Regions from separate parts of the Cronobacter muytjensii ATCC 51329 genome, predicted to be linked through region 3. Evidence: predicted binding sites of a transcription regulator. Region 3 holds the regulator's gene; each other region holds the start of a gene.

Evidence for each region. Region 3 encodes PurR, which represses purine synthesis genes. Its sites were predicted from a motif close to CANGCAAACGTTTGCNTG; they were not measured.
Region 1: the regulator PurR is predicted to act here: its motif matches at 3,951-3,968, upstream of tusA (sulfurtransferase TusA).
Region 2: the regulator PurR is predicted to act here: its motif matches at 4,552-4,569, upstream of purM (phosphoribosylformylglycinamidine cyclo-ligase).

The regions. Positions count from the first base shown of each region.
Region 1 is NZ_CP012268.1:4,296,968-4,304,920, forward strand. Features, by position in the region: gene AFK63_RS19630 (NlpC/P60 family protein) at 1-84, shown strand, start outside; gene AFK63_RS19635 (AI-2E family transporter) at 90-1,148, opposite strand; gene AFK63_RS19640 (MFS transporter) at 1,296-2,486, shown strand; gene AFK63_RS19645 (DcrB family lipoprotein) at 2,526-3,083, opposite strand; gene AFK63_RS19650 (7-cyano-7-deazaguanine/7-aminomethyl-7-deazaguanine transporter) at 3,157-3,822, opposite strand; gene tusA (sulfurtransferase TusA) at 4,029-4,274, shown strand; gene AFK63_RS19660 (TRAP transporter substrate-binding protein) at 4,460-5,443, shown strand; gene AFK63_RS19665 (TRAP transporter small permease) at 5,492-6,001, shown strand; gene AFK63_RS19670 (TRAP transporter large permease) at 6,013-7,299, shown strand; gene zntA (Zn(II)/Cd(II)/Pb(II) translocating P-type ATPase ZntA) at 7,432-7,953, opposite strand, start outside.
Region 2 is NZ_CP012268.1:803,386-811,338, forward strand. Features, by position in the region: gene ppx (exopolyphosphatase) at 1-511, opposite strand, end outside; gene ppk1 (polyphosphate kinase 1) at 515-2,575, opposite strand; gene purN (phosphoribosylglycinamide formyltransferase) at 2,810-3,451, opposite strand; gene purM (phosphoribosylformylglycinamidine cyclo-ligase) at 3,451-4,488, opposite strand; gene upp (uracil phosphoribosyltransferase) at 4,721-5,347, shown strand; gene uraA (uracil permease) at 5,428-6,717, shown strand; gene AFK63_RS03750 (DnaA inactivator Hda) at 6,814-7,515, shown strand; gene arsC (arsenate reductase (glutaredoxin)) at 7,562-7,921, opposite strand; gene bepA (beta-barrel assembly-enhancing protease) at 7,933-7,953, opposite strand, start outside.
Region 3 is NZ_CP012268.1:2,059,098-2,067,050, forward strand. Features, by position in the region: gene AFK63_RS09560 (C40 family peptidase) at 1-470, shown strand, start outside; gene AFK63_RS09565 (MFS transporter) at 534-1,700, opposite strand; gene cydH (cytochrome bd-I oxidase subunit CydH) at 1,966-2,055, opposite strand; gene purR (HTH-type transcriptional repressor PurR) at 2,348-3,373, shown strand; gene punR (DNA-binding transcriptional activator PunR) at 3,392-4,306, opposite strand; gene punC (purine nucleoside transporter PunC) at 4,418-5,581, shown strand; gene cfa (cyclopropane fatty acyl phospholipid synthase) at 5,881-7,029, shown strand; gene AFK63_RS09590 (PTS sugar transporter subunit IIC) at 7,224-7,953, shown strand, end outside.

The DNA of each region.
Region 1 (7,953 bases), 2.1 Mb from region 3:
TCGAAAGAGAAAGGCGTAACCATTTCCAGCCTGAGCAACCGCTACTGGCGCGCACGTTACCTCGCCGCGCGCCGCGTGGTGTGACTGCGCTACCCCGGTAGCCGGCTTTTCGGACGTCCGGGGCCGAGCAATACGGCGAGTTTGCTGCCGCCGTGCGTGGTCTCCATCCAGATCTTACAGACGCTGGTGAGCGGCACCGAGAGCAGCATGCCCACCGGCCCCAGCAGCCATCCCCAGAACAGTAGCGAGAGGAATACCACCATTGTGGACATCCCGAGGCGGTGACCCATCATGCGCGGTTCGACGATATTCCCCAGGATCATGTGCACCAGCGAGAACAGCAGGCCCACCATAAAGACTTCATACACGCCGTTAAATAGCAGCGCCTGAATCATCGGCGGAATGGCTGACAGCACCGCGCCGATATTCGGAATGTAATTAAGCAAAAAGCCGAGCACGCCCCACATCAGCGCGAACTGGATATCAAGCAGCGTCAGGCCGAGCCAGATAATCACGCCGGTCCAGAGGCTGATAAGCGTCTTGAGCGCCAGATAGTGGCTGACGCCTTTTAACGCGCGGTGCAGCCCGGCGATATGCAACTGCGGGTTGGAGAGCGCGAAGCGCAGCTTATAAGGCACGTGGCGTACTTCAAACAGCATAAACACGACGGTCATCACCAGCAGCACGATGCTCGCCATCGCGCCGGAGAGTTGCGTCATGAGCGTCGTCGCGAAGGTCACCATTTTCTCGGAATCCATGCGTTGCAGCATTCGCTCCGGTGAGAGATGCAGGTGTAAAAAAGGCACCATTTCCTGAAGATGGAGCAGTTTTCGCGTCAGTTCCTTATTATATTTCGGCATTAACGCGATGAATTCATTGAAAGACGCGGCCAGCACGCCCAGGAGCAGCGTCAGGCCAATCAGCATCACGAACACGACGATCGTAATGGCGACAGGACGGCGAAAGCCCCGGCGTATAAACCAGGTCACCAGAGGGTTAAGCACAATAGCCAGAAACAGCGCCAGCAGGAGCGGCACAATCACTTCCGCGGCGGCGTGAATGCCCGCCAGAATAATGACCAGCGCCGCCAGCTTTTGCAGCATATGCAGGCCGACTTTATCTTGTTGGGGACGTTGTGGACCAATCATAACCAATTCCTTTTATGAGGGCTTTCTTAGTGTAGTGCGCATTGGGTATTGCGCCGCAGGGGGGAAGTCTGAAAGCCTGGCATTTCCGTTGCAGGAAATATCAGGTTTATACTGACGCTACCGCTGTTGCTGAAAAAGTGAAATGTCATGCCGGATGTCTGCGCCGAACCCGCATTAAGCGGCCTGCGGCTGAACCTGAAAATCGTCTCCATCGTTATCTTTAACTTCGCTACCTTTCTGACCATTGGCCTGCCGCTGGCGGTACTGCCCGGCTACGTCCATGATGTCATGGGTTTTAGTCCGTTCTGGGCGGGGCTTGTTATCAGCCTGCAGTATATCGCCACGCTGATAAGTCGTCCTCATGCCGGGCGCTATGCCGATCTCTGGGGGCCGAAAACCGTCGTTATCGTCGGTATGTTCGGCTGCCTGCTGAGTGGCGCGAGCTATTTTCTGGCGTGGTGGGGCGGCGGCTGGCCGCTGGTATCGCTGGTGCTGCTGTGTCTCGGGCGGGTGGTGCTGGGCTTCGGGCAGAGCTGCGCGGGTACCGGCTCGACGCTCTGGGGCGTCGGCGTGGTCGGCTCGGCGCATATCGGTAAAGTCATCTCCTGGAACGGCGTCGTCACCTATGGGGCGATGGCGGTCGGCGCGCCGCTCGGCGCGCTGTGCTACCGGCTGGGCGGTCTGCCGCTGGTGGCGGGTGTGATTATGGGCGTGGCGCTGGTTGGGATCGTGTTAGCGTTGCCGCGCCCGGCGGTGAAAGCCAGCAAAGGCAAGCCGCTGCCGTTTTGTGCGGTGCTCGGTAAGGTCTGGCCGTTCGGCATGGCGCTGGCGCTCACGACATCCGGCTTTGGGGTGATCGCCACCTTTATTACGCTCTTCTACCAGGCGAAAGGCTGGGACGGCGCGGCCTTCGCTCTGACGCTCTTCAGCGGTGCGTTCGTCGGCACGCGGCTGCTGTTTCCGAATGCCATTAACCGGCTGGGCGGCATTAACGTGACGCTGATATGCGGCGTGGTGGAAACGCTGGGGCTGTTGCTGGTCGGTCTGGCGGTCTGTCCGTGGATGGCGAAGGTGGGCACTTTCCTCGCGGGGGCGGGCTTTTCGCTGGTGTTCCCGGCGCTCGGCGTCGTGGCGGTGAAAGCCGTTCCCCAGAGTAATCAGGGCGCGGCGCTCGCCACTTATACGCTGTTTATGGATCTGTCGCTTGGGATAACCGGCCCTGCGGCGGGCGTGCTGATGGCCTGGGCGGGCGTACCGGCGATTTATCTGGCGGCGGCAGGGCTGGTGATGCTCGCCATTCTGTTGAGCGTGCGCTTAAAAAAACGGCCCGCCCCGTAAAAGGGCAGGCCGTTAAGGTAAGCACGTTTTTATCGCGACTTATTTCACCACGATGGTGTTGATGATGTTTTCTGCCGTGCTCTGCGCCTGCTGCTGGTTGTCGGCAGGCAGCGTGATTTGCAGGGTCAGCAGTTGGTTATCCACGTTGCCCAGCACCACGGAAGAGTAGGCGGTCTGGCCTTTGGCAGAGATGACGGTGTCAAGCTGCTGCAGCTTCTGGCCTTTAACTTCAATCGCTTTATTGGTGACGACCTGCAGTTGCGGGTCGCGGGCGCGTTGCTGATCTTCCAGACGCTTCGCCAGCACTTCCAGCGACTCCTGGCTTTTCTCGCCGACGATAACGATAACCGCTTTCTGACCGGTGGCGTCGGAGTAGACATGCATGTTGTTTGCCTGCGTGCCGACCTTACCGCTCTGATCGGTCATATCGGCCGGCAGGGAGAAGCTCAGTTTACCGTCCAGCAGGCTTATCGGCTGGCCGGAGGCTTCGCTCTGTGAAGCACCGGCGCTGGCCGGCGCGTTGCTGTCTTTGTTGTCGCAGGCGGCAAGCCCCATCACCAGCAGGCCAATACCGACATATTTCACCAGATTGCGCATTCACTTATTCCTTTACAAGAGACGGTCGTTACGACCCGTCCCTGCATCTTAACACAAGAAATTCCGTGAACCTTTAACCGCGCTGCAGCACGCGGAAATCGGATTTATCCGCCAGCTTTTTCAACAGCATATTCAGCAGAACGCCATACATCGGCAGGAAGAAAATCAGGCTGATAAGCACCTTGAAGGTGTAGTCCACCAGCGCGATTTCCATCCAGTGCTCGGCCATAAACGGGTCCGGGCTGCGCCAGAAGGCGATAAAGAAAAACGACAGCGTATCGCTGACGTTGCCAAGCAGCAGCGACGCGCCCGGCGCGAGCCACCAGCGCGGGCTCTGGCGCAGGCGGTTAAAGACATGCACATCGAGAATTTGCCCCAGCGCATACGCCATAAAGCTCGCGGTCGCGATGCGCGCCACAAACAGGTTGAAGTGCGCCAGCGCGCCGAACCCCTGCCAGCTGCCCATGTAGAACAGCGAGGAGATGACGTAGGAGACGAGCAGCGCAGGCACCATCACAGCGAAAATAATGCGTCGTGCCAGCGGCGCGCCGAAAATGCGCACGGTCAGATCGGTGGCGAGAAAAATAAACGGAAAGCTAAACGCGCCCCAGGTGGTGTGAAAACCAAAAATGGAGACTGGCAGCTGTACCAGATAGTTACTGGAGGTGATGACCAGCAAATGAAACAACGAAAGCCAGACGAGCGCATTGCGGCGCTGACCAGGAGTAAAGGGAGTCATATTGTGACCTTTTTGTTAGTTGGGGTGAGGGAACCCAGTTCATCTTCACGCACAAGGCAGACGCAGTACGTTTGCGCAAAAGCCGCCGCATGATACTGCTTTGTATCGTCAATGCAATGGTTAATTTTAACGCAATCGTTCACATGTGTTGCGTCGCTAAAAACGGCGCGTAAACTAAAGCGGTTTTTCACTATCCCGAGAGAAGCATGACCGATCTGTTCGCCAACCCTGACCACACCCTTGACGCCCTCGGGCTGCGCTGCCCTGAGCCGGTAATGATGGTTCGTAAAACGGTGCGCCATATGCAGCCTGGCGAAACGCTGCTGATCGTGGCCGACGATCCGGCGACAACCCGCGATATTCCCGGTTTCTGCCGTTTTATGGAGCATGAACTGATAGCGTCGCAAACCGAAACGCTGCCGTATCGCTATCTGCTGCGTAAAGGCCAGTAACCTCTTCGGAAGCCGCTCAGCGTGGCTTTCTGAACCTGCGTCACATTCTTTTTAAACCCTTGTTTCAGACTTGTTGCTTTTGTGAGGCGCTTCACCCCGGCTTTACAGGACGTCGTCTAGTTTATAACCGTCAAATCAAAACGCCGTTTTATAACTAGCCTGTCCATACCTTCTGGAGCGACCCGATGAAAAAGCGATTTATTCCGGCTTTCGCCGGTCTGTGCCTGTCCACCGCGTCACTGCTGTTTGCGCCTGCCCTTCACGCGCAAGTGATTAAAGCGGCTGATGTTCACCCGCAGGGGTATCCGAACATCGTCGCTGTGCAAAACATGGGTGAAAAATTAAAACAACAAACTAATGGCGATCTGGAGATCAAAGTGTTTCCGGGAGGCGTGCTGGGCGATGAGAAGCAGATGATTGAGCAGGCGCAGATGGGCGCTCTCGACATGATCCGCGTCTCAATGGCGCCCGTCGCGGCGATTTTGCCGGAGATCGAGGTTTTTACGCTGCCCTATGTCTTTCGCGATGAAGACCATATGCATAAGGTCATTGATGGCGATATTGGTAAGCAAATCGGCGATAAGCTCACCAGCAACCCGAAGTCGCGGCTGGTTTTTTTAGGCTGGATGGATTCCGGCACCCGCAACTTAATCACCAAAAATCCGGTCATTAAGCCTGAAGATTTACAGGGCATGAAAATTCGTGTCCAGGGCAGCCCTGTCGCTATCGGCACGCTGAAAGCGATGGGCGCGAACGCCGTTGCGATGGGCGTGAGCGAAGTTTACAGCGGTCTGCAAACCGGCGTTATCGACGGCGCGGAAAACAACCCACCCACCTATATCGCCCACAATTACCTGCCGGTCGCCAAACACTACACCCTGAGCGGCCACTTTATCATCCCCGAAATGCTGCTCTACTCCAAAGTGAAGTGGGACAAGCTCAAGCCCGAGCAGCAGCAGAAAATCCTGACCCTCGCCCGCGAGGCGCAAATGGAACAGCGCGAACTGTGGAACGCGTATAACAAACAGGCCCTCGACAAAATGAAAGCAGGCGGCGTGCAGTTCCATGACATTGATAAAGCGTATTTCGTGAAAGCGACGGAGCCGGTGCGCGAACAGTATGGCGCGAAACACCAGGAACTCATGAAGGCGATCGCCGACGTTAAATGATCCTGCGCGCCGGGCCAGCCCCGGCGCCTTACCCTCTGCGGAGTTGTTATGTCCCGATTCTTTCTGGTCTGGATGGATCGCCTGTACCTGCTTGCCATGGTGGTGGCCGGGTTTGCGCTGTTGATTATGACGGTCGTTATCCCGGTGGGTATTTTCTCACGCTACGTACTTAATCGCGGCGAATCCTGGCCTGAGCCGGTCGCCATTATCTGCATGGTCACGTTCACGTTTATCGGCGCGGCGGTAGGATATCGCGCGGGCTCGCACATCGCGGTAAACATGCTTACTGACCGTCTGCCCGCGTTCGCGCAGCGGGTCTGCGCGCGCATCGTCGACCTGCTGATGCTGATTATCTCGCTGGTGATGTTCTGGTACAGCGCCCTGCTGTGTATGGAACTCTGGGAGCAGCCGGTCGCGGAATTCCCGGTGCTGACCTCAGGAGAAAGCTACCTGCCGCTGCCGATTGGCTCGGCGATCATGATTCTGTTCGTCATCGAGCGACTGCTGTTCGGTTCCCAGGAGAACCGTCCGGTCGTGCTGATTGGCAACCATAGCTGACGGGGAACACCATGGACGCTTTTATCTTACTGGCCACGCTTGCCGTGCTGCTGGCGCTGGGAATGCCGGTCGCTTTCGCGGTGGGTCTGAGCGCCATTGCAGGCGCGCTCTGGATAGACCTGCCGCTGGAGGCGTTAATGATCCAGATAACCAGCGGCGTTAACAAATTCACGCTGCTGGCGATCCCGTTTTTTATTCTGGCGGGCGCGATTATGGCGGAAGGCGGCATCGCCCGGCGGCTGGTGAACTTCGCCTATCTGTTTGTGGGCTTTATCCGCGGCGGGCTGTCGCTGGTGAATATCGTCGCCTCGACGTTTTTTGGCGCGATCTCCGGCTCTTCGGTGGCGGATACCGCTTCTATCGGCAGCGTGATGATCCCGGAGATGGAAAAGAAGGGTTACCCGCGCGAATACGCGGCGGCGGTGACGGCAAGCGGCTCGGTGCAGGCGATCCTCATCCCGCCCAGCCATAACTCTGTGATTTACTCGCTGGCGGCGGGCGGTACGGTGTCAATCGCGACGCTGTTTATTGCAGGCGTAATGCCGGGGCTGCTGCTGGGCCTGAGCCTGATGGTCCTTTGCATTGCCTTCGCCCGGCGGCGCGGCTACCCGAAGGGCGAGCGGATTCCGTTTAAGCAGGCGCTGAAGATTTTCGTCGACGCGCTGTGGGGGCTGATGACGGTGGTCATCATTCTGGGCGGGATTCTGAGTGGCATATTTACCGCCACGGAATCGGCAGCGGTGGCCTGTCTGTGGGCATTTTTCGTGACGATGTTTATCTATCGCGACTATAAGTGGAGCGAACTGCCGAAGCTGATGTTCCGCACCGTGAAAACGGTAACGATTGTCATGATCCTCATTGGTTTTGCATCCGCTTTCGGCGCAGTGATGACGTACATGCAGTTGCCGATGCGCATTACCGAGTTTTTCACCACGCTTTCGGATAACAAATACGTCATCCTGATGTATCTCAACATTATGCTGCTGCTCATCGGCACATTGATGGATATGGCGCCGATCATTTTGATCCTGACGCCGGTGTTGCTGCCGGTCACCAATCAGCTTGGCATCGATCCGGTGCATTTCGGGATGATCATGATGGTGAACCTCGGGATCGGCCTGATTACGCCGCCGGTGGGCTCGGTGCTGTTTGTCGCCAGCGCCGTGAGCAAGAAGAATATCGAAACCGTGGTGCGCGCGATGTTGCCGTTCTACGGCATATTGCTGATTGTACTGGCGATGGTGACTTATATTCCGGCGATATCGCTCTGGCTGCCGCGCATATTAGGAATGATGTAAGCGGGCTGTGTTTGCAAAAGGGCGGGTATGCGCGCTGTTTACCCGCCCTGCAAACGACGGGTCATAGCATTTGCCTTCCAGACCGCGCAGGGTGGGTAAGCGCGCTTACCCGCCGTGTGCACCACATTCCCTTCAGCCTCGTCGGCGCAACAGCCTTAACGCATTGGCGGTCACTAACACCGTCGCGCCAGTGTCGGCCAGCACCGCCAGCCACAGGCCGGTTAACCCGAGCAGCGTCGTGACGAGGAAAACCGCCTTTAACCCCAGCGCAATCGCGATGTTCTGGCGAATATTGCGGTGCGTGGCGCGGGCCAGGGCGATCATCTCCGGCAGCGCCGCGAGACGGTTATGCGTCAGCGCCGCGTCGGCGGCTTCCAGCGCCACATCAGTGCCGCTGCCCATTGCGATGCCAATCGTGGCGGCTTTCATCGCGGGCGCGTCGTTAATGCCGTCGCCCACCACCGCCAGCGGCGCGCGGGCATTGAGCGTATTCACCTGCCCGACCTTATCGGCAGGCAGCAGCCCGGCGCGATAATCCATGCCGAGCGCTTTTGCGATAGCCGCCGCCGCGCGCGGGTTATCGCCCGTCAGCATCACGCTTTGAATGCCCATCGCGCGCAGTTTTCCTACTGCGTCACGGGCGTCGGCGCGCTG
Region 2 (7,953 bases), 1.3 Mb from region 3:
TGACGCAGCCCATACGGCGGCTTTCCACCAGTTGCGGCTCGAAATCTTCGCCAATTACAAGTTCCGTCGAGCCGCCGCCGATATCGATCACCAGCTTGCGCCCGCGCTCCGGCTGAGTGTGTTCCACGCCCATAAAAATCAGGCGCGCTTCTTCATTGCCGGAGATAATTTCAATCGGGTAGGGGATGACCTTTTCCGCGCGACGCAGGAAATCCGTGGAGTTAGACGCCTGGCGCAGCGTATGCGTGCCAACGATGCAAACGTTGGCTGCGGAAAAGCCCTGCAGGCGCTCGGCGAACAGGGAGAGGCAAGCGAGGCCGCGCTCCATGGCCTCTTCACTCAGCATATTATTTTCATCCAGCCCATCGGCCAGATGGACGCGCTGTTTCAGGCGGCCAATGATTTGCATGGCGCCATCCACCACACGGGCTATCACCATATGGAAGCTGTTAGAGCCGAGATCGACCGCAGCAAATTCCTCCGGTCGTGGAGCATCAGAAGTTATCGGCATAGATTATTCAGGCTGTTCAAGAGATTTGATGTAATCGTAAATCGCCAATTGTGCGCGAACTTTACGGCGATTGCCACGCGGCACATAGCGATTGCTCAGTTCTTTATCCACATAACGGGCCTTAACCGTATCACTGAACAGGATATCAATAATATCCAGAATGCGCTGTTTAAGGCGCGGATCCAGCAACGGCGCGGCAACTTCAATGCGGTAGTCGATATTACGCGTCATCCAGTCGGCAGACGACAGATAAACCCGTTTATCGCCGCCGTTTTCGAAAATATAGACCCTGTCATGTTCAAGATAGCGATCGACGATGCTGATGACCTGGATATTTTCACTGATCCCCTCAAGTTGCGGGATAAGCGAGCACATGCCGCGGATCAGCAGATTGACCTGCACGCCGGAGCCGGAAGCCGCATAGAGCCGGTCCACCAGACCTTTATCGACGAGGTTATTGAGCTTAAGCGTGATCCCCGACGGCAGCCCCTGCTGTGCGTTGGCGATCTCCTGGTCGATCATCTCATACATCAGACGACGCGAGTTTTGCGGCGACACCAGCAGATAGTCGAAGCTCACCGGCCGGTAAGGGTTTTCGATAAAGTTAAACACCCGGCGCACTTCGTTGGTGATGCGCGCATCGGCAGTCAGCAGCGAGTAATCGGTGTAAAGCCGCGCGGTTTTCTCGTTAAAGTTACCGGTGCCAATATGCGCGTAGCGCACCACATCGTCACCTTCTTTGCGCGAGATAAGAAACAGCTTGGCGTGGATCTTAAGGCCGGGCGCGGAGAAAATCACATGCACGCCAGCTTCGGTCAGGCGCTTCGCCCAGTGGATGTTCGCTTCTTCATCAAAGCGCGCCTGTAACTCCACCACTACGGTGACTTTTTTGCCGTTGTGAGCGGCATGGATCATCGAATCGATGATGCGCGAGTCTTTCGCCACGCGGTAGATGTTAATTTTAATCGCCAGCACGCTCGGGTCGAACGACGCCTGACGCAGCAACTCCAGCACATGTTCGAACGTGTGATACGGGTAGTAGAGCAGCACATCGCGTTCACGGATAGCGTCAAAGCCGTTGCGGAATTTATCAAACCAGATATGGCGCAGGCGCGGCAGCGGTTTGTTGATTAAATTCGCTTTGCCAACATTCGGAAAGCTGATGAAATCTTTGAAATTATGGTAACGACCGCCCGGCACGATGGAGTCGTAGCGCGAAATCGAGAGCTTTTCGCGCAGCATCTGGACCATCGCATCCGGCATATCGCGCTGATAGACAAAGCGCACGGGCTCGGCGGTAAGGCGCTGTTTGAGGCTGGAGGACATCAACTCTAGCAGGCTCGATTCCATTTCGTGCACAAGGTCGTATTCCGCGTCGCGCGTCATCTTCATCGAGTAGGCGTTCAGCGCGTCGTAATCGAAAAAGCCTTTAAAAATATCATCAAGGCAGAAGCGCAGAATGTTATCCAGCAGAATCATCGGCTTGCGGCGGCGCGGGGTTTCCGGCGGCAGGTTGACGAAGCGCGGCACTTTATCGGCCGGGATCTCCAGCAGCGCATAACGAATCGATTCGCCGCGGATGATCTCGACTGCCAGATAGGTGTAATCGTCTTTCAGGAACTGCACCAGATCGGTATCACGATTTATCAGCGTCGGGGTGACGTGCTGGCGCAGGTAATGTTTAAAGTAGTGGCGCAGCCACACCTGCTGATTTTCAGAGAGCTGGCGCTCGTTGATAAGGAAGATCTGGTTGCGCGCCATCTCCAGCAGAAGATCGTTGTACAGGCCGTCGAACTCCTGATCCGCCTTCAGCACCCGCGACTGTATCTTGCCCAGCAGATGCCGCGAATGAGAGTTCGAACCCTGTTCTTCGCTGATGATAATGCGCCGCTTAAGCTCGGCGAACCGGACCTTATAAAATTCATCAAGGTTATTGGAGTAGATGCCCAGAAAGCGCATGCGCTCGATCAGCGGATTGGTTTTATCCGCCGCCTCCTGCAAGACGCGTTCGTTGAACGATAACCAGCTCAGTTCTTTTTCGATATAAAGCTTATCCTGACCCATTACTACTCACACTCCGGTTGATTAACTCGGGACGTGGCAAATCCGTCTCGGGGTTATTATGGCGAGCTTTGTCATGCTCTGTCCAACTGTGCCAGAAAAGTATGACAGTTATCCGCGAGCTTTCGAGAATGTCGTAAAAAAGCCTGTAAAACCGGGAGGTTGCCGGACAGATTCTGGCCTGGTTTTACGCTTTAGCGGCACAGGACAGAAAAAAATAAAGGGCCATGCGGCCCTTTAGTCATCAGAAGCGTAACCCTGCGGCGGGAGCGGCTGTCCGTCCAGCCAGGCGCGACCCTCGCGCATCGCGAGGCGGCCATCGACAAACCAGCTGACGACCAGCGGATAGATGGCATGCTCCTGCGCCTGAACGCGTGCGGTAATGTCTTCTTCCGTGTCGCCCGCGAATACCGGAACGCGAGCCTGCAAAATCACCGGGCCGCCGTCCAGCTCGTCCGTCACAAAGTGCACCGACGTGCCGTGTTCGTCGTCGCCGTTGGCCAGCGCCTGGCGGTGCGTATGCAGCCCCGGATATTTTGGCAGCAGGGAAGGGTGGATATTCAGCAGCCGTCCTTCATAGTGCGCCACGAACGCCGGGCTAAGAATGCGCATATAGCCCGCCAGCACGACCAGATCCGGCGCGTAAGCATCTATCTCCTGCATCAGCTCGCGGTCAAAGGCGTCGCGGCTGGCGAACGCGCCCGCGCTTAACGCATGGGCGGGAATATTCGCCTCGCGCGCGCGCTCAAGGCCGAACGCGTCGGCCTTATTGCTGAAGACGGCGCTGATGACGCCATTGATTTTCTTCTGCGCGCAGGCATCGATGATGGCCTGCAGGTTACTGCCGCTGCCGGAAATCAGCACTACGATGCGCTTCATTACGCAATAACCACGCGTTCCTGGGAATCCGATGCTTTGATAGCGCCGATTTTCCACGCGGTTTCGCCAAGGCTGTTAAGCAGCTCCACGGCGTTGTCGGCTTCAGCGGCAGGCAGGGCGATGACCATGCCGACGCCACAGTTGAAGGTGCGGTACATTTCATGACGGCTGACGTTGCCGGCCTGTTGCAGCCAGTTGAAGACGGCAGGCCACTGCCACGAGGCTTCATCAATCACGGCCTGGGTGTTGTCCGGCAGCACGCGCGGAATGTTTTCCCAGAAACCGCCGCCGGTCAGGTGGGCGATAGCGTGAACATCAACTTTTTCAATCAGTTCCAGCACCGGCTTCACATAGATGCGGGTCGGCGCCAGCAGGTGATCGGCGAGCGGTTTGCCGTCAAGCTCGGTGGCCTGCGGGTCTGCGCCGCTCACTTCCAGAATTTTACGCACCAGCGAGTAGCCGTTGGAGTGCGGGCCGCTGGACGCCAGCGCCACCAGCACATCGCCGTCAGCGACTTTCGTGCCGTCGATAATCTCTGATTTTTCCACCACGCCGACGCAGAAACCGGCCACGTCGTAATCCTCGCCGTGATACATGCCCGGCATTTCCGCCGTTTCACCGCCAACCAGCGCGCAGCCGGACTGTAAACAGCCTTCCGCAATCCCGCTGATCACGCTTGACGCGGTATCAACGTCCAGTTTGCCGGTCGCGTAGTAGTCGAGAAAGAACAGCGGCTCCGCGCCCTGTACGACCAGATCGTTGACGCACATGGCCACCAGGTCGATGCCGATCGTGTCGTGACGCTTCAGATCCATCGCCAGACGCAGCTTGGTGCCGACGCCGTCGGTACCGGAGACCAGCACCGGCTCGCGGTATTTCTGCGGCAGTGCGCAGAGGGCGCCGAAGCCGCCCAGGCCGCCCATCACTTCCGGACGACGGGTTTTTTTCACGACGCCTTTGATGCGGTCGACCAGAGCGTTACCAGCATCAATATCAACACCGGCATCTTTATAGCTGAGAGAGGTTTTGTCGGTCACTGCTAAAGTCCCCACGCGGTTGCGGTTGGTGGTAGTAGAGAAATCGCGGCAATTCTAACAGTCCAGGCAAACGTTTGCGAGCGCTTGTTGCGGTGAAAAACAGACGGTCGCCCGATGACGGTCTTCTGTTCGGTTGATCGCGATCAAGGCCATTACATATGGCGCGACAGGCAAAAAGCGGTATAATCCGGCGATTTTTTTTGTGGCTGCCACCTCGCTGGGGAGAAAGAGAATGAAGATCGTCGAAGTGAAACACCCGCTGGTTAAACACAAGCTGGGCCTGATGCGTGAGCATGACATCAGCACCAAGCGTTTTCGTGAACTCGCCTCCGAAGTCGGCAGCCTGCTGACCTATGAAGCCACGGCCGATCTGCTGACGGAAAAAGTGACCATCGAAGGCTGGAACGGCCCGGTGGAAATCGAGCAGATTAAAGGCAAGAAAATTACCGTAGTGCCTATCCTGCGCGCCGGTCTTGGCATGATGGAAGGCGTGCTGGAAAATGTGCCGAGCGCGCGCATCAGTGTTGTCGGCGTTTACCGCGATGAAGAAACGCTGGAGCCGGTGCCCTATTTCCAGAAGCTGGTTTCCAATATCGACGAGCGTATGGCGCTGGTTGTCGACCCGATGCTGGCAACGGGCGGCTCCATGATCGCCACCATCGACCTGCTGAAAAAAGCGGGCTGCACGAGCATTAAAGTTCTGGTGCTGGTCGCTGCGCCGGAAGGCATCAAAGCGCTGGAAAACGCGCATCCCGATATCGAGCTTTACACCGCGTCTATTGATAAGGGGCTCAACGAGCACGGGTACATCATCCCGGGCCTCGGCGATGCGGGCGACAAGATATTTGGTACGAAATAAACATTAAGCCGACTTTATAGTCGGCTTTTTTTTGGTTCCACACTTAAACATCACACATCATCACTCTTGAGGAAAACGCTATGACGCGCCGTGCTATCGGGGTAAGTGAACGACCGCCGCTCTTACAGACTATCCCGCTTAGTTTGCAGCACCTGTTCGCCATGTTTGGCGCAACCGTGCTGGTGCCCATCCTGTTTCATATCAATCCGGCCACCGTGCTGCTGTTTAACGGCATCGGAACGCTGCTCTATCTCTTTATCTGTAAAGGCAAAATCCCGGCTTATCTGGGCTCAAGTTTTGCGTTTATCTCCCCGGTATTGTTGCTGCTGCCGCTCGGCTATGAGATGGCGCTCGGCGGGTTTATCGTCTGCGGCGCGCTGTTTTGCGTCGTGGCGCTGATTGTGAAAAAAGCCGGCACCGGCTGGCTGGACGTGATGTTTCCGCCCGCCGCGATGGGCGCTATCGTCGCGGTCATCGGGCTTGAGCTCGCGGGTGTTGCGGCCAACATGGCGGGTCTGCTGCCAGCCGATGGGCAGAAGGCGGACGGCACGACGATTACCATCTCGCTGGTGACGCTCGCGGTCACGGTGTTCGGGTCGGTACTGTTTCGCGGTTTTCTGGCGATTATCCCGATTCTTATCGGCGTACTGGCGGGCTATGCGCTGTCATTTGCGATGGGCGTCGTGGACACCACGGCTATCGCCAACGCCCACTGGTTCGCGCTGCCGACGTTCTACACGCCGCGTTTTGAGTGGTTCGCCATCTTTACCATTCTGCCCGCGGCGCTGGTAGTGATTGCCGAGCACGTCGGCCACCTGGTGGTGACGGCGAATATCGTGAAAAAAGATCTGATCCGCGATCCAGGCCTGCACCGTTCCATGTTCGCCAACGGTTTTTCGACCATCATCTCCGGTTTCTTCGGCTCCACGCCGAACACCACCTACGGCGAAAACATCGGCGTTATGGCGATCACCCGCGTTTACAGCACCTGGGTTATCGGCGGCGCGGCGATTATCGCGATCCTGCTCTCCTGCGTCGGCAAGCTGGCGGCGGCGATCCAGATTATCCCGGTACCGGTCATGGGCGGCGTGTCGCTGCTGCTTTACGGCGTCATTGGCGCTTCAGGTATCCGCGTGCTGATTGAATCCAAAGTGGATTACAGCAAAGCGCAAAACCTGATCCTGACCTCGGTTATCCTGATAATCGGCGTCAGCGGCGCGAAAGTGCACATCGGCGCAGCCGAGCTAAAAGGCATGGCGCTGGCAACGATCGTCGGCGTGGCGTTAAGCCTTATTTTCAAACTTATCAGCGTGTTGCGCCCGGAAGAAACCGTGCTGGACGCGGATGAGCAAGAAAAATCTGCCCACTGATCCTCCTGCCGGGCGGCGGTGTCCGCCCGGTTCAACAGCGAAGCGATTGTGTGATAGACTCAATGCGTTTTTTCGTAAGTCCTTGAAGAGGTCCTTCTGAACACACCGGCACAGCTCTCCTTGCCGCTCTGGCTGCCCGATGACGAAACGTTTGCCAGCTTCTGGCCGGGCGACAACCCCTCTTTATTAGCCGCACTACAGACGATGCTGCGTCACGACCGCAGCGGCTACATCTATTTCTGGTCCCGGGAGGGGGGCGGGCGCAGCCATCTGCTGCATGCCGCCTGCGCCGAGCTGTCGCAACGCGGAGACGCGGTCGGCTACGTACCGCTGGATAAACGCACCTGGTTTGTGCCGGAAGTGCTGGAAGGCATGGAGCAACTTTCGCTGGTATGCATCGATAATATTGAGTGCATTGCAGGCGATGAGCTCTGGGAAATGGCGATTTTTAACCTCTACAACCGCATTCTGGAGTCGGGCAATACCCGGCTGCTGATAACCGGCGACCGGCCGCCGCGTCAGCTGAACCTCAGGCTGCCCGATCTCGCCTCGCGTCTCGACTGGGGACAAATCTACCGGCTGCAGCCGCTCTCCGACGACGATAAACTCCAGGCGTTGCAGCTGCGCGCGCGGTTACGCGGGTTTGAGCTGCCGGAAGATGTGGGGCGCTTTCTGTTAAAACGCCTCGATCGCGAAATGCGCACGCTGTTCCTGACGCTCGATCAGCTCGATCGCGCGTCGATAAGCGCGCAGCGCAAGCTAACGATCCCGTTTGTAAAAGATACGCTCGGGCTGTAATCGCCGCTTCAGAAAAAACGCCGCAGGAGCAACCCGCGGCGTTTTTTTATGGAAGGATGTCTAAGACCTGCTCCGGCGGACGGCCCAGGCGGGCTTTGCCGTGGCTGACCACGATCGGACGCTCGATCAGCTTCGGATTGTCGACCATCGCCTGAATCAGCGCTTCTTCGCGAAGCGACCCGTCGCCCAGATTGAGTGTTTTGTAGAGATCGTCTTTGGTGCGCATCAGCTCGCGCGGATGGCTGAACCCCAATTGCTGCAACAGCATTTTGATCGTTGCCGCGTCCGGCGGCGTCTCCAGATAGAGCACGACTTCAGGCTCGATACCGCGTTCGGTGAGCAGGTTCAGCGTTTCGCGGCTTTTTGAGCAACGCGGGTTATGGTAAATCGTCACGTCCCGGGACATGGTTTCTCCTGTTACATTTTTTCGTAAGGGCG
Region 3 (7,953 bases):
AAAACCGCAAAACCCAATGCGTTAACGGGCCGCTGACTATCGCGGACGCCCATAAAGCGCGCGTGAAAAAAGCCCAGACCACCGCCATGAACAAGCTGATGAACCAGATCGGCAAACCGTATCACTGGGGCGGCACTTCGCCGCGTACCGGTTTCGACTGCAGCGGCCTGGTCTGGTATGCGTATAAGGATTTGGTGAAATTCCGCATTCCGCGCACCGCCAATGAAATGTATCACCTGCGCGATGCCGCACCGGTAAATCGTGGCGAGCTGGAAAGTGGCGATCTGGTTTTCTTCCGCACCCAGGGTCGCGGCACCGCCGATCACGTCGGCGTCTATGTCGGCAACGGCAAGTTTATCCAGTCGCCGCGTAGCGGACAGGAAATTCAGATAACCTCGCTCAGCGAAGATTACTGGCAGCGCCACTATGTCGGCGCGCGCCGGGTCATGACACCGCGCACGATCCGTTAAATCGGCGCTCGCTATCAAAAAAACGGAGAAGGTCGCCCTTCTCCGTTTTTTTCGTTATACGCTTTATTCCGCGCGACAGGCCGTTTGCGTTTCGCGACGTCCTGAGAGCACCACCAGCAGCAGACCGAGGGCGGCAATCAGCGCGCCCATGACCGGCACCACGCTGTAGCCGAAGCCCGCATGGATAACCGCGCCGCCCGCCGCCGCGCCAAGCGCGTTGCCGAGGTTAAACGCGCCGATATTCACCGATGACGACAGGCCAGGCGCTTCGCTGGCGACGCGCATCACGCGCATCTGCAGCGGCGGCACCACTGCGAACGTCGCCGCGCCCCACACCACCATGCTGACCGCCGCGCCGATCTCGGTTTTCGCAAGCCACGGAATAGCCGCCATGATGACGATAAGCAGCAGCAGAAAGCCCTTCAGCGTGGCGCTTACCGAGCGGTCCGCCAGACGGCCGCCGAGATAGTTGCCAATGGAAAAACCAACGCCAATCAGTACCAGCATCGCGGTAACAAACGCCGGAGTGGCGTCAGTAATATGATGCAGCACCGGGGCGATATAGGTATAGAGCGTGAACATCGCGCCCGCGCCGAGCACTGTGGTCAGCAACGCGCTCACCACCTGCGGGCGCATCAGCACCGCCAGTTCGCTTTTCACATCCGGGCGCTCGCCGCTGCCGCCTTTCGGCAGTGAGAACCAGAGGCTCGCCATCGCTATCAGACCCAGCCCTGCCGTGGCGAGGAACGACATGCGCCAGCCGATGGTTTCGCCAAGCCAGGTCGCCGCAGGCACCCCGCCGATATTGGCGATGGTAAGCCCCATAAACATCGTCGCGACGGCGCTCGCCTGCTTATGCTTAGGCACCACGCTTGCGGCCACCACGGAGCCAAGCCCAAAGAACGCGCCGTGGTTGAGGCTGGTGAGAATACGCGAGGCCATCAGCGTCATGTAATCCGGCGCCAGCGCCGACAGCACATTGCCTGCCGTGAAAATCGCCATCAGGAAAATCAGGGCGCTGCGCCGGGCGCGATGCGACAGCAGTAGCGTCATCAGCGGCGCGCCGACCATGACCCCAACCGCGTAGGCGCTAATCAGCATACCGGCTGCGGGGATCGAGACGTTAACGCCGTGGGCGATCACCGGCAGCAGCCCCATCGGGGAAAACTCGGTCGTGCCAATGCCAAAAGCACCAATGGCCAGTGCCAGTAAAGGGAAATTGACTTTCATTAATTGCTCCAGAAATTGTACAACAGCGCCGGGAATTCACGGCGTTACAGCAGGATGCAGGAAGAATGGCATTTTCAGGTCGAAAAGATAAGTAACAAAAACAGCAAAATATTATTGCGAAGGTGTTAATGAACTCGCAAATAGTGTTATCAGCGAATCATAAGGGAATAAGGTGAAAAAGAAAGGCGGTAACGAAAGAAAACGGGTTAAACGCAGGAATTGTAAAAAGAAGACGGGAGAACAGGCGCGCTCCCCCGCGACACCCTTAATGCAGAATGGCGGTAAACGCGCCCGCCACAATTAAACCCAGTACAATAAAAGTGGTGACCAGCGAAAATTTCAGATCGGTACTCATGGTTTTCTCCTTAAAGACCCCATAAAAAACAGGTAGAGCGCATTTTTGCATAAACGCGCCGAAAAATCCTGCGACATTTAACCAGATATGCGTTTTCCCTCTTCCCCTTTCGATAAAGATAAGCCAAAATTCGTCGCTACTTTATTCGGTACCGGCCATCGACCCCTCCTCACGATAAATGTCGCGTTTCCCGGCATGCCGCACGTCCCCTCGTGGCACACAGGGGTGTGTACAGGCAAACGATTAACCCGTGATTTTACAGGGCTCAGCGAGGGGTCTGGAGTGATGATTAATGGCAACAATTAAAGACGTCGCGAAGCGAGCAAACGTTTCTACTACAACAGTCTCACATGTAATTAACAAAACCCGTTTTGTGGCGGAAGAGACGCGCAACGCGGTGTGGGCGGCAATTAAAGAATTACATTATTCGCCGAGCGCCGTGGCGCGCAGCCTGAAGGTGAACCACACCAAATCCATCGGCCTGCTCTCCACCAGCAGCGAAGCGCCCTATTTTGCGGAAATCATCGAAGCCGTTGAGAACAGCTGCTTCGCGAAAGGCTATACGCTGATCCTCGGCAACGCCCATAACAATCTGGAAAAGCAGCGCGCTTATCTGTCAATGATGGCGCAAAAGCGCGTCGATGGCCTGCTGGTGATGTGCTCGGAATACCCCGAGCCGCTGCTCGCCACGCTCGAGGAGTACCGTCATATCCCGATGGTCGTGATGGACTGGGGTGAAGCCAGAGCGGATTTCACCGACTCGGTTATCGATAACGCCTTCCAGGGCGGATACCTCGCGGGGCGCTATCTCATTGAGCGCGGCCATCGCGATATCGGGGTGATTCCCGGCCAGCTTGAGCGTAATACCGGCGTCGGGCGTTTCTCCGGCTTTATGAAGGCGCTGGAAGAAGCGATGATTAAAGTGCCGGAAAACTGGATTGTGCAGGGCGATTTCGAGCCGGAATCGGGCTATCGCGCGATGCAGCAGATCCTCTCCCAGCCGCAGCGTCCTACCGCTGTGTTCTGCGGCGGCGATATCATGGCGATGGGCGCGATTTGCGCCGCCGACGAGATGGGCCTGCGCGTGCCGCAGGATATTTCCATCATCGGCTACGATAACGTGCGCAACGCCCGCTTTTTCAGCCCGGCGCTGACCACCATCCATCAACCGAAGGAAACGCTGGGTCAGACCGCGTTTAATATGCTGCTTGATCGCATCATTAATAAACGCGAAGAGTCCCAGACTATCGAGGTGCACCCGCGCCTTATCGAACGCCGCTCGGTGGCGGACGGTCCGTTCCGCGACTATCGCCGTTAATCCCTGCCGGGAGCCCGCTCAGTCTGGCTCCCGCAGCCACTCCTTGTTCAGCGTTTCACTGTCCCCCAGGTAATCCAGCAGCCAGCGCAGCGCGGGCGAGGCGTCACTTTGCCGCCACGTCAGGCAGCAGGCGGCGTCCGGGAACGGGTTTTCCAGCGTCAACGCCCGCCACTGGCCGCGGTCCAGCCAGGGTTTTGCGAAATGCGTCGGCACCATGCCGATACACAGTCCCTCGCTCAGCGCGTCGGCGGCGCAGTGCCAGTCCGGCACCACCACGCGATGCTGGTTATCAAGCAGCCAGGTGATGCGTTTGGGCAGCGAGCGCGAGGTGTCTTCCAGCACCAGCGACGGGTAATCGCGCAGACTGTCATCGCTGAGCGCGCCCGCGTGCTGCGCCAGCGGATGATGGCTCGCCACCACGCAGCGCCAGCTCAACATGCCCATATCACGAAACGCGAAGCGCCCGCCGCCCACCGGCACCGCCTGGGTGGCGCCGATGGCGACTTCCACGCGTCCGTCCGCCAGCGCGTCCCAGACGCCGTTAAACACCTCCTGCGACACCAGCAATTCGACATCGGAAAAGTGGCGGTAGAAATCAAGCACCAGCCGACGCGTGCGTTCGGGGCGCACGATATTATCGACCGCGATGGAGAGCTGCCCGCGCCAGCCGTTAGCAATCTGCTGGCACTGCTGACGGGTGATCATCATTTTTTTGATAACAGAACGCCCTTCCCGCAGAAACCAGGCGCCAGCGGGCGTCAGCACCACGTCACGATGGCGACGTTCAAACAAAGAGACCGCCAGCCACTCTTCAAGCTGGCGCACGGTATAGCTGACGGCAGAAGGCACGCGATGGAGTTCCGCCGCCGCCGCGCTGAAGCTGCCGTTGCGCGCCACCGCGTCTACCACTTCGAGTGAATACTCAGACCACATTTTCTGCCTGCAAAAATTTTGAATGGAAACGGCAAATATTAACGTTTCACAAGCCGGTTTGCACTCCGTACACTCCGGGCTCTTTCGCGTATTACGAAGTGAGCAAAAATTATGCGACCTACAAAAGGCTTTCTTTGCTGGCTGGCCGGGCTGAGCGTGCTCGGGTTTCTCGCCACCGATATGTATCTGCCGGCGTTCGCGGCAATTGAAGCGGATCTCCATACAGCGCCGTCCGCTATCAGCGCCTCCCTGAGTCTGTTCCTCGCGGGCTTTGCGCTCGCGCAGCTAGCCTGGGGGCCGCTCTCTGACCGTTTCGGCCGTCGCCCGGTCTTGCTGGCGGGGCTCGGGATTTTCGCGACAGGCTGCCTTGGCACCGTCTGGGTAGAGAGCGCAGGCGCGCTGCTGGCGCTGCGCTTTATTCAGGCAGTCGGCGTTTGTGCGGCTGCGGTAAGCTGGCAGGCGTTGGTGACGGACCGCTACCCGGCCCAGCAGGCGCGGCGTATTTTCGCCACCATTATGCCGCTGGTGGGGCTCTCCCCGGCACTGGCGCCGCTGCTTGGCAGCTGGATCCTGAACCATTTCGACTGGCAGGCGATTTTCGTGGTACTGTTCGCCATTACGCTGCTGCTGATGATCCCGGCGCTGCGTCTGCCCGCAGGCGCGCCGCAAGGCAACCACGACGGCGAGCCGCTGAGCTTCGCCATGCTGCTGCGCTCGCCCGCCTATAGCGGCAATGTGCTGATCTACGCCGCCTGCTCCGCCAGCTTTTTCGCCTGGCTGACCGGTTCGCCGTTTATCCTGCACGCGATGGGCTACAGCCCGGCGGTGATAGGCTTAAGCTATGTACCGCAGACTATCGCCTTTCTTATCGGCGGCTACGGCTGTCGCAGCGCGCTGCAAAAATGGCACGGCGAGAAGCTGCTGCCGTGGCTGCTGGTGGGCTATGCGCTAAGCGTGATCGCCACCTGGCTTGTAGGCTTAAGCGATGCGGTGACGCTGACGACGCTGCTTATTCCCTTCTGCCTGATGGCGATGGCGAACGGCGCGATTTACCCTATTGTCGTGGCCGCCGCGCTGCTGCCCTTCCCGCAGGCGACCGGACGCGCCGCCGCGCTGCAGAATACTTTGCAATTGGGGCTGTGCTTTGTGGCGAGTCTGGTGGTTTCGTGGCTGGTCGCAACACCGCTGCTTTCCACCACCAGCGTGATGCTGGCGACAGTCTTGCTGGCGGGTCTTGGCTGGCGGCTTCGCGGGCGTCAGGTCAGCGTGCGGTAATCAGGCGGGCGATAATATGACGTTTTTGTTATTAGCGTGCTAACTGTCAATGGTTGAATCATCGTAATGCGAGGCCTATACTGATTCGCGGCTCTACGATAAATACCATAAATATTATGTAGTAACGGGAGCCGCTGGCTCCCGTTTTTTCTGGAATGACTATTCTGGCAAGGGGCATCTCCCTTCCTCTGTTCTACGTCGGATATCAGGCTCGCGGACCTTTCCGTGATATTTCTCACATACCGAAAATTGCGACTACGCTGTTTTAAGGTTCTGGTCACATCAGTGATGGAGAAGCTATGAGTTCATCGTGTCTGGAAGAAGTCAACATACCGGATAACCACTGGTATCGCATTGCAGCTGAACTGCTCAGCCGGGCCGGGATCACCGTTAACGGCCCCGCTCCCTCCGATATTCAGGTAAAAAACCCGGATTTTTTTAAACGTGTTTTACAGGAAGGCTCTCTCGGCCTTGGCGAAAGCTATATGGACGGATGGTGGGAGTGCGAACGCCTCGATCTGTTCTTCACCAGGGTGCTCCGTGCGGGGCTCGAAGACCAACTCCCTCACCATTTCAAAGATACGCTGCGCATCCTCGGCGCCCGTCTGTTTAACCTGCAATCGAAAAAGCGCGCCTGGATTGTCGGTAAAGAGCATTACGATCTCGGCAACGATCTCTTCAGCCGGATGCTCGACCCGTATATGCAATACTCCTGCGGTTACTGGAAAGAGGCGGATAATCTGGAGGACGCCCAGCAGGCGAAGTTGCGGCTGATCTGCGAAAAGCTTGAACTCAAGCCTGGTATGACGCTGCTGGATATCGGCTGCGGCTGGGGCGGTCTCGCCGCGTTCGCCGCGCGATATTATGGCGTGTCGGTCACCGGCGTGACTATCTCTGCCGAGCAACAGAAGATGGCGCAGGCGCGCTGTGACGGCCTTGACGTGACGATCCTTTTGCAGGATTACCGCGATCTCAATGCTCAGTTCGACCGCATCGTCTCGGTGGGCATGTTCGAGCATGTCGGCCCGAAAAACTACGCCACCTATTTCGATGTCGCCGACCGTAACCTGAAGCCTGACGGGCTGTTCCTGCTGCACACCATCGGCTCGCGCAAAACCGATAACAATGTCGATCCGTGGATTGATAAATACATCTTTCCGAACGGCTGTCTGCCCTCAGCCCGGCAGATTGCCGCCGCCAGCGAGCCACACTTCGTGATGGAGGACTGGCATAACTTCGGCGCGGATTACGATAAAACCCTGATGGCCTGGTACGCGCGTTTTCTCACCGCCTGGCCGGACATCGCTGATAACTACTCAGAGCGGTTTAAACGGATGTTCACCTATTACCTGAACGCCTGCGCGGGCGCGTTTCGCGCGCGCGATATCCAGCTCTGGCAGGTCGTCTTCAGCCGCGGCGTGGAAAACGGCCTGCGCGTCGCCCGCTAAACGCTCGCCCCGGCGCATGCCGGGGGTTTTTTGCCACTCTCTCTTGCCTGCTTTGTGATATTTCTCACGCTTTCACGACGTTTCCTTCAATAAAAGTGATCCCGGCGACAATCAGGTGACAGACGCATGGAAACCGGTTTCCATTTTGTTTCACACTGAGCGCCATTCCCCCTGCCTGAGAAAGGAAATGCCTCATGAGTCTGTACCAGAGTATGGTCCATGTTATTGAAAACAAAATTACGCCGCTGGCGGGCGCCATGGGTTCGCAGCGTCACGTGGTGGCCATCAGGGACGGCTTTCTTGCCGCCCTGCCGTTTATGATTATTGGTTCGTTTCTGCTGGTGTTTATCTTTCCGCCCTTCTCGCCGGATACGCAGAACGGCTTTTGCCGCGCCTGGCTCGATCTTTCGCTGAAATACCGCGAACAGCTGATGTTGCCGTTTAACCTCAGCATGGGCGTAATGACGTTTTTTATCTCCGTTGGCATTGGCGCAAGCCTCGGCAAGCACTATCAGCTTGACCCGATCATGACCGGCCTGCTGGCGTTTATGGCCTTTCTGCTGGTAGCCGCGCCCTATAAAGACGGCGCTATCTCCACGCAATATTTCTCCGGCCAGGGCATCTTTACGGCGCTTATCACGGCGATTTACGCGAGCGAAATGTATGCCTTTCTGAAACGTCACAATATTACTATTCGCCTGCCAAAAGAGGTGCCGACCGGCGTCGCGCGTTCATTTGAGATTTTGATCCCGGTGGTCGTGATTGTCTTTACGCTTCACCCGCTCAACCTGCTGATTGAATCCACCACCGGCATGATCCTGCCGGAGGCGATTATGCACCTGCTGTCGCCGCTGGTGGCTGCCTCTGATTCCCTGCCGGCGATCCTGATTTCCGTGCTGATTTGCCAGATTTTGTGGTTTGCCG